DNA from 3 places in the Brevibacillus sp. 7WMA2 genome. Region 1 is predicted to be linked to each of the others. Evidence: riboswitches for the same ligand, from Rfam matches in the RefSeq annotation. Region 1 holds a riboswitch; each other region holds the start of a gene.
The links. A riboswitch is a leader RNA that binds a small molecule or an ion and turns the genes downstream of it on or off. The one in region 1 is predicted to bind S-adenosylmethionine.
Positions count from the first base shown of each region.

Region 2: it holds a riboswitch for S-adenosylmethionine, as region 1 does, so the genes downstream of both, metH (methionine synthase) here and GOP56_RS13480 (DUF1722 domain-containing protein) in region 1, are expected to answer to the same signal.
Region 3: it holds a riboswitch for S-adenosylmethionine, as region 1 does, so the genes downstream of both, GOP56_RS21715 (homoserine O-acetyltransferase MetX) here and GOP56_RS13480 (DUF1722 domain-containing protein) in region 1, are expected to answer to the same signal.

Region 1 is NZ_CP048799.1:3,226,041-3,230,258, forward strand. Features, by position in the region: gene mtnK (S-methyl-5-thioribose kinase) at 122-1,348, opposite strand; gene GOP56_RS13480 (DUF1722 domain-containing protein) at 1,373-2,035, opposite strand; SAM riboswitch class I at 2,046-2,169, opposite strand; SAM riboswitch class I at 2,395-2,524, shown strand; gene GOP56_RS13485 (2,3-diketo-5-methylthiopentyl-1-phosphate enolase) at 2,612-3,826, shown strand; gene GOP56_RS13490 (2-hydroxy-3-keto-5-methylthiopentenyl-1-phosphate phosphatase) at 3,823-4,218, shown strand, end outside.
Region 2 is NZ_CP048799.1:82,663-86,880, reverse strand. Features, by position in the region: gene metH (methionine synthase) at 1-2,517, opposite strand, end outside; SAM riboswitch class I at 2,627-2,726, opposite strand; gene GOP56_RS24275 (YjcZ family sporulation protein) at 2,752-3,048, shown strand; gene GOP56_RS00445 (YjcZ family sporulation protein) at 3,101-3,199, shown strand; gene GOP56_RS00440 (hypothetical protein) at 3,459-3,764, shown strand; T-box leader at 3,819-4,083, shown strand.
Region 3 is NZ_CP048799.1:5,028,333-5,032,550, reverse strand. Features, by position in the region: gene GOP56_RS21720 (DUF2507 domain-containing protein) at 257-736, shown strand; gene GOP56_RS21715 (homoserine O-acetyltransferase MetX) at 843-1,943, opposite strand; SAM riboswitch class I at 2,048-2,158, opposite strand; gene GOP56_RS21710 (GNAT family N-acetyltransferase) at 2,210-3,031, opposite strand; gene GOP56_RS21705 (aspartate kinase) at 3,212-4,218, opposite strand, start outside.

The DNA of each region.
Region 1 (4,218 bases):
CTTCTCCCCCTTTTTTTAGCCTTTTTTGATGCAATAGATTGAACAATAATTCTCTAAAAAACAAAAATCACCTGCTTGCCCTGTTTAGCAGGACAGCAGATGACTCTGTTTGATTGCCACTTTACTTTTGTAGGACCTGCTCCCGTTCAACCGTAATCTCTCGCACGATCGCCGTGATATCTGTGATTTCTGCCAAATGCTTACGATTGAGAATGAAGGATTGGCCGATCTCTAATGCCAGTCTTTCGGCTTCTGCTCGAAGCTCCTCTTGTTCAATTCTATTTAAATCAGCTACACCCGCCAGTCCAATCACGCGTCTTAGGATTTTGCACCCAGCATATCCTGCCGTATCCTGTAAGACCTGAGATACATAATCCTGCCAAAAATCAGGAACATGCGCACTACGCTCCTCCGCTTTTTTATGCCACAGACGAACGAATTGCGATACAAACTCATTCCAGACGTTTTCTATCGTATCCAATAAGTAAAAACGATACTGCTCCCGTTTCTCTATGTCGGCTTGGAGGCCGTGCTGTCCTGCATAATTTAAGACAAGATTAGCGATGATAGCCCCAATGTCAAAACCTATTGGCCCATAAAAAGCAAACTCGGGATCAATCACCTTTGTACTTGTTTTGGTGACAAAAATACTGCCTGTATGCAGATCACCATGCAACAAAGCTTCTGCTCGTGTCAAAAAGTCGTATTTTAGCTTAGCAATCTCTCGACGTAATGCGTGATTCCCCCATATTGCTTCTACGTCTTGGCGGATAAGCGGATTAAAATGATTGGTGTCATGGTCCTCATATGGATCAGTAAATACAAGATCCTCCGTAATTTTACATAGCTCTGGATTAATGAACCTACTCACATTAGCCTTTTTAGCAAAAGGATTCATTCCAAGATCAGAGGTAAAAAATAAGGTATGAGCTAGAAAAGTTCCAATATGTTTAGCGAAATGCGGGTATATCTCTCCCTCAATAAGGCCTGCACGGAGTAGCTTATGATCACCTACATCCTCCATAATCGTCAAAGCCAGCTCCGAATTGTGATGGTATACCTCAGGTACTAAATCTCCTACCAGCTCTCGCTGAATTTTGAGCGCCTCTGCTTCAATCCGAGATCGGTCCAGCGTTAACGGCCATGATTCGCCAACCACGCGGGCATAAGGCAAAGCCTGCTTCACAATGACACTTTTACCGGTCTCTTCATCCGTTATTCTAAAAACCAAATTTAAATTGCCATCACCAATTTCTCGGCTAACAAGAGGCGCAGCTTGTGTAAAAATCGTTCCCTGATTCTGTACGTATAAAATGGATTCTTGAACCGATAACGCTTGATACCCCATATCTTTTCCTCTCCTTTTACCACTCTAGTCTCGGTTGATGTATTGATCGTAATGTGCCAGGGGATGAACGATTCCTCCTAGATTGGCTAATAAGCGATATTTGGTTAATAGGTTAACTTGATACACGCCGACTCGCTCCCAAACTTCCCATGGCTCAAGAATCTTCCACTGCCCCAAATCCTTTGCAATAAAAAAATCTTTGCCACGAAACCGAATCCATGTGTGACTGCTAGGAGCCTCCGGTGAAAATAGGCGAGACCGCGACAAATAATCATCACCATATTCCATAGCAAGCAAGAACAATATACGATGAGCTTCCTCCCAGTTCCTTTGCAATAAGACATGCCAGGAGCCGCTTTCTTGCTCCGTAAGTTTTCCGCGCAGATGACCGAATGCATGACTCAAGGCATTACAGGCATTGCCTGAATCAATAGGCAGTTTTCGCATCTTCTGAAATTCATGTAATAACTGTTCTGCAAATATACTCCAATCGCGTTCTCCTGTTTCGCGAGACGTTTTTACTTGATCCCGAAATGCTTGTGAGATTTGCTTATATTTTTGATAACACCTCATCATGACCCAATACTTATGCTCTGCCCATATCTGTTCACACCATGCTTTGCTTACCAAAGAAAAAGAAAACCTCTTTTCCGAAGAAAAGAGGTCGTTTTGACATGTCATATTCATAAAACGTTCCCCCTTATCTACCAGAATTTTACATGTCTCTGCAGGAATTAGCACCGTGCACATGCCAGGTTAGCGGCTATGTGTCGGTTGCTGGGTTTCATCGGGCCAGTCCCTCCACCGTCTCTGGATAAGGTATCCATTAAGTATATGTAATTGTAGATGAACACAGGTTCCTATCCTGCGTAGCTAAAGCCTCATAAATGAATCGTTAGTAGAAATATACACAGGTAATCCAGTTATGTCAAACAATTTATTCAACTCAGTTTTTATTTATAAAAAGGGTTGACGCATGTTACAAAAAGGGATAAGATGATCTCCAAGAATCAGCTTCAATTTTGACAATTACAACAATTACCTAGCTCTTATTGAGAGAAGGCGGAGGGACTGGCCCTATGATGCCCGGCAACCCTCGCATCGGGATAAACGATGCGAAACGGTGCTAAATCCTACACATAATCGTGCTGTACTGATTTATGTGAGAGATAAGAGAAGAAGATGATCTGTCTATCGGACGCCTCCTTCTCTTGAAGGGGGCGTTTTTAGTTGATAAATTCTCTACCTACAAGGAGGTCATCCATGAGTACAGATCGAATCCTCGTAACCTATTTAACTCAAGCAAAGGATTTACAAAAAAAAGCGGAAGGTATTGCAGTTGGTATGACAGTAGGCTCATGGACGGACCTTCCTCTGGCAAAGCAGGAGCAGCTACGCCCCTATTTAGGTGAAGTAGCGGATGTATCTCCTCTTGAATCCACCTCGTCAGGTGAAACACGAGGTTATATCACGATTAGTTATCCAACCATATGCTTTACACAGGATATCCCTTCTCTTCTTACAGGGGTATTTGGCAAACTATCAATGGACGGGAAAATCAAGCTGGTAGACATTCAGCTTCCTCCTTCTTTTTTACAAGGCTTTCAGGGTCCAAAATTCGGCATAAAAGGAATACGGGAAATAACCGGTGTGCATGATCGTCCATTATTAATGAGTATTTTTAAATCATGCACAGGTTTGTCACTAGAGGAACTAGAAGTGCAGTTTCGTGCCCAAGCAGAAGGCGGCCTTGATTTGATTAAGGATGATGAAATTTTCTTTGCTGATGATAAAGCTCCATTTATCCAACGTATCAAACGCTTCAAAGCCATCTCAGATGAAATTGCAGAACAAACCGGCAAGCCTGTCTTGTATGCCGCTAACCTTACAGGGCCTAGCTCACAGCTTATTGAACGGGCGAAGCAAGCTGTCGATGCAGGTGCTTCCTGCCTTTTGTTTAATGCACTTGCTTTTGGCTTCGATCTCCTGCAACGTCTAGCAGAAGACCCGGACATTCAAGTGCCAATCATGGCGCATCCCGCACTCGCCGGCGCCTATTATCCTAGTCCTGATCACGGCATTGCCGCTCCGCTCCTGCTCGGTAAGCTATTGCGTTTAGCCGGGGCTGATTTAGTGTTATTCCCTTCTCCATACGGAAATGTGGCATTAGATAAGAGCGAGGCTACTCAGCTAGCTAATCATTTAGTCGAGGAACACGGCACCTTGCAACCTGCCTTCCCTGTTCCATCAGCGGGTATTCATCCCGGATTGGTTCCCCAACTGTACGCCGACTTTGGCCTAGATCAGGTTGTTAACGCAGGCGGCGGCATTCATGGGCACCCACTCGGAGCAACAGCAGGCGGTCGGGCATTCCGTGCCGCTATTGATGCATCCGTGAATGGAATCAGTCTTACAGCAGCAGCTTCCGACTCTAATGAACTGCGACTAGCACTAGAAAAATGGGGAGGTTCTGCATGACGAAACAGCTTGTGCTTTTTTGCGATTTCGATGGAACGATTACAGAAAAAGACAATATTGTGGCAATCATGCGCCACTTTCATCCCCCAGGCTGGGAAGAGTTAACCGAACAAATTTTGACACAACAAATATCCATTAGAGAAGGCGTAGGAAAGCTGTTTTCCCTGCTTCCCTCTTCACTCGAACATGAAATCACTCAATTTGCTGTAGAGAATGCCCGCATCCGCCCTGGTTTTGCAGAGTTTGTGGATTATTGCCGGCAGGAAAACGTGACTCTGCTCATTACAAGCGGAGGTATCGATTTTTTTGTTCATCCGATTCTTGCTCCGTTTCAGCTTGATGGCCCAATTTATTGTAATGGCAGTGATTTTAGCAAAGAGAGAATAAAAATT
Region 2 (4,218 bases), 2.2 Mb from region 1:
TCGAGCTTGCGGATCATGCAATTTATTAGCTAGGTTCAGGCCATCCATCGCATCTTTTGCGAATAAAACGATGCCTTCATATTCAGGAGCAATTCGATTTGTTGTAAATTTACGCGTGAGCGCCGCTCCTCCAACCATCAGCGGTACATCAATGCCAGAGCTTCGCAAATCCTGCGCGGTAATCACCATCTGCTGCGCTGATTTTACTAATAAACCTGAAAGACCAATGGCATCTGGTTTTTCCTGATGACAAGCAGCAATCAACTGCTCTGGTGCAACTTTAATCCCTAAATTAACTACCTCATAGCCATTATTGGATAAAATGATCTCCACTAGGTTTTTACCGATATCGTGGACATCCCCTTTAACCGTAGCTAACAAGATTTTTCCTTTTACGGTTGATTCAGACTTTTCCATATGCGGTTCCAAAAAGGCAACTGACGCCTTCATGACCTCTGCACTCTGTAGCACTTCTGCTACAATCAATTGGTTCCCGTTAAACAGGCGACCAACCTCTTCCATCCCTTTCATAAGTGGACCATTAATAATATCAAGCGGAACATATTTTTCCAAAGCGAGGGTTAAATCTGGGATTAATCCGTCCTTCGAGCCTTCCACCACATAATTAGCTAAACGTTCTTCTAACGTTAGATTGGATACCTCTTTTACAACCTCTTTCTTTTTCTGCCGATAAAAATCAGTAAACGTTGCTAAGGTTTCATCGTTTGTATGAAATAACAAGTCCTCTGCCAGCTTGCGTTCCTCTTCAGAAATCGAAGCATAACGTTCTATCTTTTCGGTGTTAACAATCGCGTAATCAAGCCCGGCTACTGTTGTGTGATATAAAAAGACCGCATTTAAAACCTCACGACCTGCCGGGGGTAATCCAAAGGAAACATTGCTCACACCCAGAATTTGTTTACATAATGGAAAATGTTGTTTAATAAGGCGGATACCTTCTATCGTTTCCTGCGCTGAACCAATGTATTGCTCATCGCCTGTTCCTACCGGAAATACAAGAGCATCAAAAATAATGTCCTGCGGATTAATTCCAAACTGATTTACCAACAAATCGTAGGAACGTGTAGCTACCTCCAGCTTACGTTCACGAGTGATTGCCATTCCCGTTTCATCAATGGTCCCGACAACCACAGCCGCTCCATATTTATGAATCAGTGGTACAACCTCTTCAAAACGATCTAGTCCATCTTCTAGATTAATCGAATTAATGATTGCCTTCCCCTGAGAATATTTCAAGCCCAGCTCCACTACCTTTTTATCCGTGGAATCGATCATCAACGGTGCTTTTACCTTTCTGCTTACGTATGGAAGAAATTTCTCCATATCCTCGTACTCATCACGGTCAGGGTCTGCTAAACAAATATCTATAACAGCGGCTCCTCGTTTTACCTGTGCCCGTGCTATGTCTGATCCTTCCTCGAATTGACCAGCAGCAATCAAGTCACGGAACTTCTTTGATCCAATAACGTTGGTACGTTCCCCTACAAAAATGGGGCGATTGTCGTCCTCAACATAGAGCACCTCAATGCCTGATACAGCAGTTGCATGAGACTTTTTATTTTCTCGTGGTGTAATCCCTTGCAATGCTTCGTGTAGCGCTCGAATATGCTCGGGTGTGGTACCACAACAACCACCCGCTACGTTAAGCCATCCCTTTTCCGCAAATGCTTTCATTTTCATCGCTAACCCCTGCGGTGACTCGTGATAGTGACCATTCTCATCAGGTAAACCTGCATTAGGATAACAACTGATTCCACACAAGGCCAGATCAGATAAGGTTCGTAAATGATCACGCATGAACTCCGGACCTGTCGCGCAATTCAGACCAATCGTGATCGGTTTGAGATGTTCAATCGATACATAAAAAGCCTCGATGTTTTGGCCTGCCAGAGTCGTGCCCATCGGTTCGATTGTTCCAGAAATCATGATAGGCAGCTCATAGCCAAGCTCCTGAAATGCCTGACGTATGCCAATGCCGCCAGCTTTTACGTTCAATGTGTCCTGTGAGGTTTCCACCAGTAATAAATCTACCCCACCTTCCATCAATGCTTTAGTCTGACAATAGTACGCATGAATTAATTGCTCAAATGTAACGCCCCCTGTTAACGAAAGGGTTTTCGTAGTGGGCCCCATAGAGCCTGCTACATAACGTGGCCACGACTCCGTGCTAAATTCATCTGCTACTTCTTTAGCAATACGTGCAGCCGCCAGATTAAGTTCATAATCTCGATCTGCTATGTCATACTCAGCCAAAACAACATCAGTTGCTCCAAATGTGTTTGTTTCCACAATGTCAGCACCTGCTTCAAAATAGGTAGCATGAATATGCCGGATGACATCTGGTCTTGTTACATTCAATAGTTCGTTGCAGCCTTCATATTCCTCACCGCCAAAATCGTCCGCTGTGAGATTAGCCTGCTGTAGCATCGTTCCCATTGCACCATCGAGTATCAATATTTTTCGTGCTAGCTGCTCTTGCAATGTTGGTTTGTTCATCCCCTATATCCCTCCGTAATCTCCATTAGACTTGGCAAATAAAAAAATCCCCTTCCTGCCTGAAAGCAAGAAGAGGATTACTAATGTTCGTTAAGTAGGAACTTACCCCCTCTTATCTTTCAAGGCAAACAGCCCTGCTGGAATTGGCACCTGATCTATCGGTTGCCGAGGCATCTTCGGGCCAGTCCCTCCGCCTCTCTAGATAAGAGAAATCATATTTAGTTAAATGTCCATATGACGTTTTGTTCGTCTTTTGAATACAGGTATCTTAACATTCAGATATTATTGGCGTCAATGGATTATCTGCCAATCTTTTATTTTTTTGTAGTCTGCTGCCCAAATTTTGCTTCCCTTAGGCATAAGCCCACACCAGATAGACAGATATGTATAGACTGTAGAATAACAAAGCGAAGGAGGAATTGCCAGATGAGTACATCGTTTTGCGGTAACTGGGGAGGCGGAAGTTTTAGCTTCATTCTAGTGTTGTTCATTCTGCTGGTAATCATAAGCTGCAGCTGCTGCGATAACTAGCAACCGTGTAGCGACACCTTCAAACATATAACCTTTAAGGAGGAATTCTTTCATGAGTACATCTTACTGCGGAAATTTCTTCGGTGATAATTTCAGCTTCATTTTAGTGCTGTTCATCCTACTGGTCATCATTTCTTGCGGCTGCTGCTAAAATATAAGAAGCTCTTTCACCGGCAAACCTGAATTCGATTACGCTCTTTTTTATCTGCGCCCACCTCTACATGATTCTACAATGTTTCATACCTCCATAAGGAAACCCAAAAACATTACTCAGGTTTGTACACTCACCAATATAGGAGAGGGGAAGGGGCAGGCACATGCCCCTTTCATCTCTTATCCATTCTTTCCTTCGCTTGTAGAAATAATGGCCCTCTGCTAGGATAAAAAGGAAGATAGATGGAGGGTTTTTTATGGAAAACAATCTAGCCTATTTACATACATCTGTGTTTCAGGCCTCATTGATTCCAGTAAAGGTACTAGAAGAGACGGACTTTGAAATCTACACTGTCGTAAAACATCATGAGAGTGAACAGCACTATTTGCATGACCAAATTCACCACCATGATCTTATGACAGGCGGTAATCATGAAACCTATGAATACTATCTTCCTTTATCAACCGGTCAAGCCATGGGTCTTTTATTTGGTAGGGAAGCATATCATTCCCTTACCAAATCTTATTTTGCACAATGGGATCAGCAAAATAAGAGCCACTGATAAACCTTGCTTGCTAGAATGTCTTTTGTTGGGTATACTAGACGCTATATAGCCATGTACTCGATGATGAGGAGAGTAATGATGGTTCGTGCTACTAGCGAGTCAGGATTGGTGGAAGCCTGATAGAACGTCCATGATGAAGCGCACCTCGGAGACGCAGCTTGAATCTTGTCTATTGACAATGTATAGAGCTTGCCGGGTTTGCCCGTTACAGCTATCAAGCAGGTTTTTTCCAATTACGATCATTTATTGGTCTAATTGAAAAGAACAAGAAGAGTGGTACCGCGGGAGTATGATAAAATAACCTCTCGTCTCTTTACGGATTGATTTTTACTGATATCTATCCAAAAGAGACGGGGGGTTTTTTTGCTGTTGTTGCTTTGAACATCGTATGCTGTGTCTAATCAAAGCGCTCTGTGCTTGTATACCTATGGTTATATTTATGTTGTATCCC
Region 3 (4,218 bases), 1.8 Mb from region 1:
AATTATGTGACCAAAACCAATTGTACTCCTACCTCTTAGTAGCGTCAAGCAATTGAATAGACTTAATACATTCTTAGATTAATTGTAATCTATATCATTCCTAGCTTTTCTTGTTATTTATTCTTATTATGACCACGTATCTATTAGATATACTCTGACTCACCCCTCATTTACTCCTATCATTTTCCTAGTCTTAGCATAATTGTTTTTTTCTCTCATAGAATAGAAATCATGCACAAAAGGAGGACGAGCTAGAGTGAGACAAGCTACTGATATCCTACAGCAGCTTTTACCTGAGTTTTCAGTATATGATTGTCAGCGCATGCAACAAATGAACATGCCTTTTGCCGGTCATCTCTTTTTTCGAAATGTAGTCACTCAGGAATTACTGGGAGATTGCGAAGCTCCTATTCTTTATTGGATGGGGAAAGAGATAGGCGAGACCTATCATATACATGCAGCGGAAGATCTGATATTAGCCTTCATCCAGCTCGGCTTAGGAAAGCTGGAATTAACCTTGTGTACAGCTAGACAAATTGAATATCTCCTGACTCATCCTCATCTTACTATGCAGACTACAAACCGACTAGAACGCACCCTACAGTTTGAGACAGGCTTTATTGCCGGATCGATTGGCAAGTGGTTAGAGCGTGAGTCAAATGCCACACTCACTCTTCTGGGAAAGGACAAAAAAAAAGAACCAACTGCACACATTCAGGTTGTTATCTCAGGGTAACAACCTGTTTTTACGTGCAGAGCTCTTATATTCGTTTCATCGTTACTAGTTGTCATTGTCATGGTTTCCTACCTGTCTGCTTTCTCTTCAACATCTGATAAGCTGGTTATCCAATCAATTGTGAGGTTTGTTGCTCTTTCACTGTGACAGGAAAATAAGGCCCTACTAGCTGAGCCATTTTATCCATTTCAACTAAAAAACCATCATGTCCAAATACGGAGTCAATTGCAAAAAAATCAACATCCTTCCCCTGTTGTTTTAACGTAGAGGATAGCCAAAGCTGATGAGGAATTGGATACAACAAATCGTTGGAAATAGCTATACAGACTACCTTGGCTTTGATACGTGACAATGCGTTTTCAATCCCCTCTCTTCCCCTACCAATATCGTGTGTATCCATTGCTTTTAGGAGATAGAGATAGCTATTTGCATCAAAGCGCTGCACGAGCTTATCGCCTTGATAACGTAAATAGCTTTCCACTTCAAATGTAGTATCCACTAAGTCGGCATGCACGGTGCCTTGATGGGCCCTGCCAAATCGTTCTTCAAATAATTCGGCTGTCCGGTATGTAATCATGCCAACCATACGCGCTGTTGCCAAGCCGCGAATAGGACCTAACTGAGGATAATAATGTCCATTATTCCAATCTGGATCATTACAAATCGCTTGCCTTGCCACATCATTATAAGCAATGGCCATAGCTGATAACTGAGCGCAGGTAGCTACTGGGATCACTACATCCATCATCTGGGGATATTCAACCGCCCACTCATAAACCTGCATACCACCCATCGAACCGCCAATGACCGCATAAAGATGAGAAATCCCCAGTTGCTCAATGAGCTTGTATTGGGCGCGTACCATGTCTCGGATCGTCACAACAGGAAAATGAGTTGCATATGGCTCTTTAGTCTCCGTATTCATACTTGCAGGACCTGTTGTTCCGTAACAGCCACCTAAGACGTTTGTGCAAATCACGTAATAATAATCGGTATCAATTGCCTTTCCGGGCCCAATCAGCCCATCCCACCAGCCTGGCTTTTCACCATCACCTACCGCTTGACTGTCTCCAGTTAATGCGTGGCAAACCAAAATTGCATTCGATTGCTCAGAGTTGTACGTACCGCTTGTTGTATAACCGATTTCCACTTGACGGAGCACCTCGCCACATTCCAACGCCAGGTTGTGAATCGTTGCTTTTCTCAATGCAATTCCTCCTATTTCCACTTGATGCCCTAATGTACAGGTACCTATGTGCTAAAAAACCCCTCTTCCGGAGAAGAGGGGTTTGATCGTATCGACTAGACCCGCTCTTATCTGCCAGACTACTTTATGTGTGCCTGCTGGATTTAGCACCTCTCCGCTTCTCGCGGGGTTGCCGGGTTTCTTCGGGCCAGTCCCTCCACCACTCTTGATAAGAGATTTCTATATAATTCTGTTTATCATACTTCTTTTGAGTAAGAATTGTCAATCTATTTCAACGAAAAGGCTTCTTCTCTTTTTATTTGATACATCGTCCACATTCCAATGTCCCGAAAGCCCAAACGTTTATAAATAGCTCCAGCCGCTGGGTTATCATAAAACAAGCACAAGCTTCGCCCTTCCGCCAAAACATCCCTGCACAGCGCTACCATACAAGCACTAGCATATCCCCACTTACGATGAAGGGGATGCGTACAAACACCAACAATCATAGCAGCCATCGAACACTCGGCTGTTGTTGAAGCACAGGCTACCGTTTCTGTGTTCACCTCTACATAATAGGTTCTCCCTGTACCGCTTTCCAGTGTGTGTTTCAATGCTTCTTCTGCATCAGCAGATCTGCCAAACTCTTGTATCTGATCACGTAGGCTGACGATTTTTACGACATCATGAACTGTGGCTTTTTTCACCTCAAATCCCTTGATGTCAGCCTGAGATAATCGAGAGTCATCTTCTAATTCTGCAAAATAGGTTGTTTTGATCTCATGCTTCGGAAGATGGCTTGCAAAAGCTTGCAAAGAATCTTGTTTTCCTGATAAAACCTCCAGCTTCTTGTCAGCAAGTATAATTTCACTGAACCCTTCGAGATCAAACCTATCCAAAGCATAAAATACGTACGAGTGATAATACCGCAGGAGTACCGCGGAGAGTTTTGTCTGTTCACTTGTTGACCATTCTCCCCATAACTCTTGAAAAGGGGTAGAAAAGCCAAAATTTTCGACATCACCAATAAGAAATAAGTTCAAGCTTCTCTCTTGTGATACCAATTCCATAAATGCTTCATAATCTGCTTCTGTTAGTTTTCGGATCATTTGACAATTCCCTCTCCAAAAGTTTTTCTCTCCATTATTTGAAAAAGTGTACTATTTGTCAATAGAATTCAGAAAAAACACATAAAGCCCGGTGGACATCTCTCCACCAGGCTCCTTGATTAATCCAATCCTATCCCTGTCCATTTGAAGCGCTCTACATTCTGTTTTATCTAAAACAAATTAAGCGTGCACGACAGCATCGGCAGAAACATCCAATCCAAACGCCGTATGCAGTGTAGCTACAGCTTGCGCCACTTTTTCTGCCGGGATCACACAAGATACCTTAATATCAGAGGTAGATACCATCCGAATGAGAATATCCTGGCTGGATAAATGACTAAACATATCGGCTGCCACTCCCGGATTGGTTATCATACCAGCTCCTACAATTGAAACTTTTGCAAGGCCAGATTCATATTCCACATGCTCAAAGCCTAACTCTTCCTGATGAGCCGCCAAGGTCTCCAGCGTTCTATGTAAATCGTCAGCGGAGATCGTAAATGACACATTATTTGCTTTGTCATGATAGGTGCTTTGAATAATGATATCTACATTAATTGAAGCGTCCGCCAATGCTTTAAATAATAAGGATAACATGCCTACTTTTACAGGCATTCCGATAACCGTTATAGAAGATACATCTTTGTCATGAGCTATTCCGCTGATTACTTTGCCTAACTCCATGTTTGTCTCCTCCTCAACCAATGTTCCCTCTTCTTCTGTAAAACTGGAACGAACCACAAGTCGAACTCGATGTTTTTTTGCACTTTCCACAGAACGTGGATGCAAGACACCAGCTCCTAGAGTTGCTAATTCTAGCATCTCATCATATGAAATGGAGCTTACCTTTTGTGCACGAGAAACAATGCGCGGATCGGCTGTAAATACCCCTGATACATCTGTATAGATTTCACAGCAGGTAGCCTGTAGACTAGCCGCAATTGTTACCGCTGTAGTATCAGACCCGCCCCGTCCCAATGTTGTAATTTCTCCGTTTTCGCTAGCTCCTTGAAACCCTGCTACGATGACAATTTTCCCCTGCTGTAATTCTTGCTCAATCCGTTGACTGTTGATCGTACTAATGCGTGCCTTTCCATGCTTCTCTTCCGTTAAAATGCCAGCTTGCCAGCCTGTCATAGACACAGCTTCGTACCCTCTGCTTTGTAGGGCCATACTAAGTAACGCAA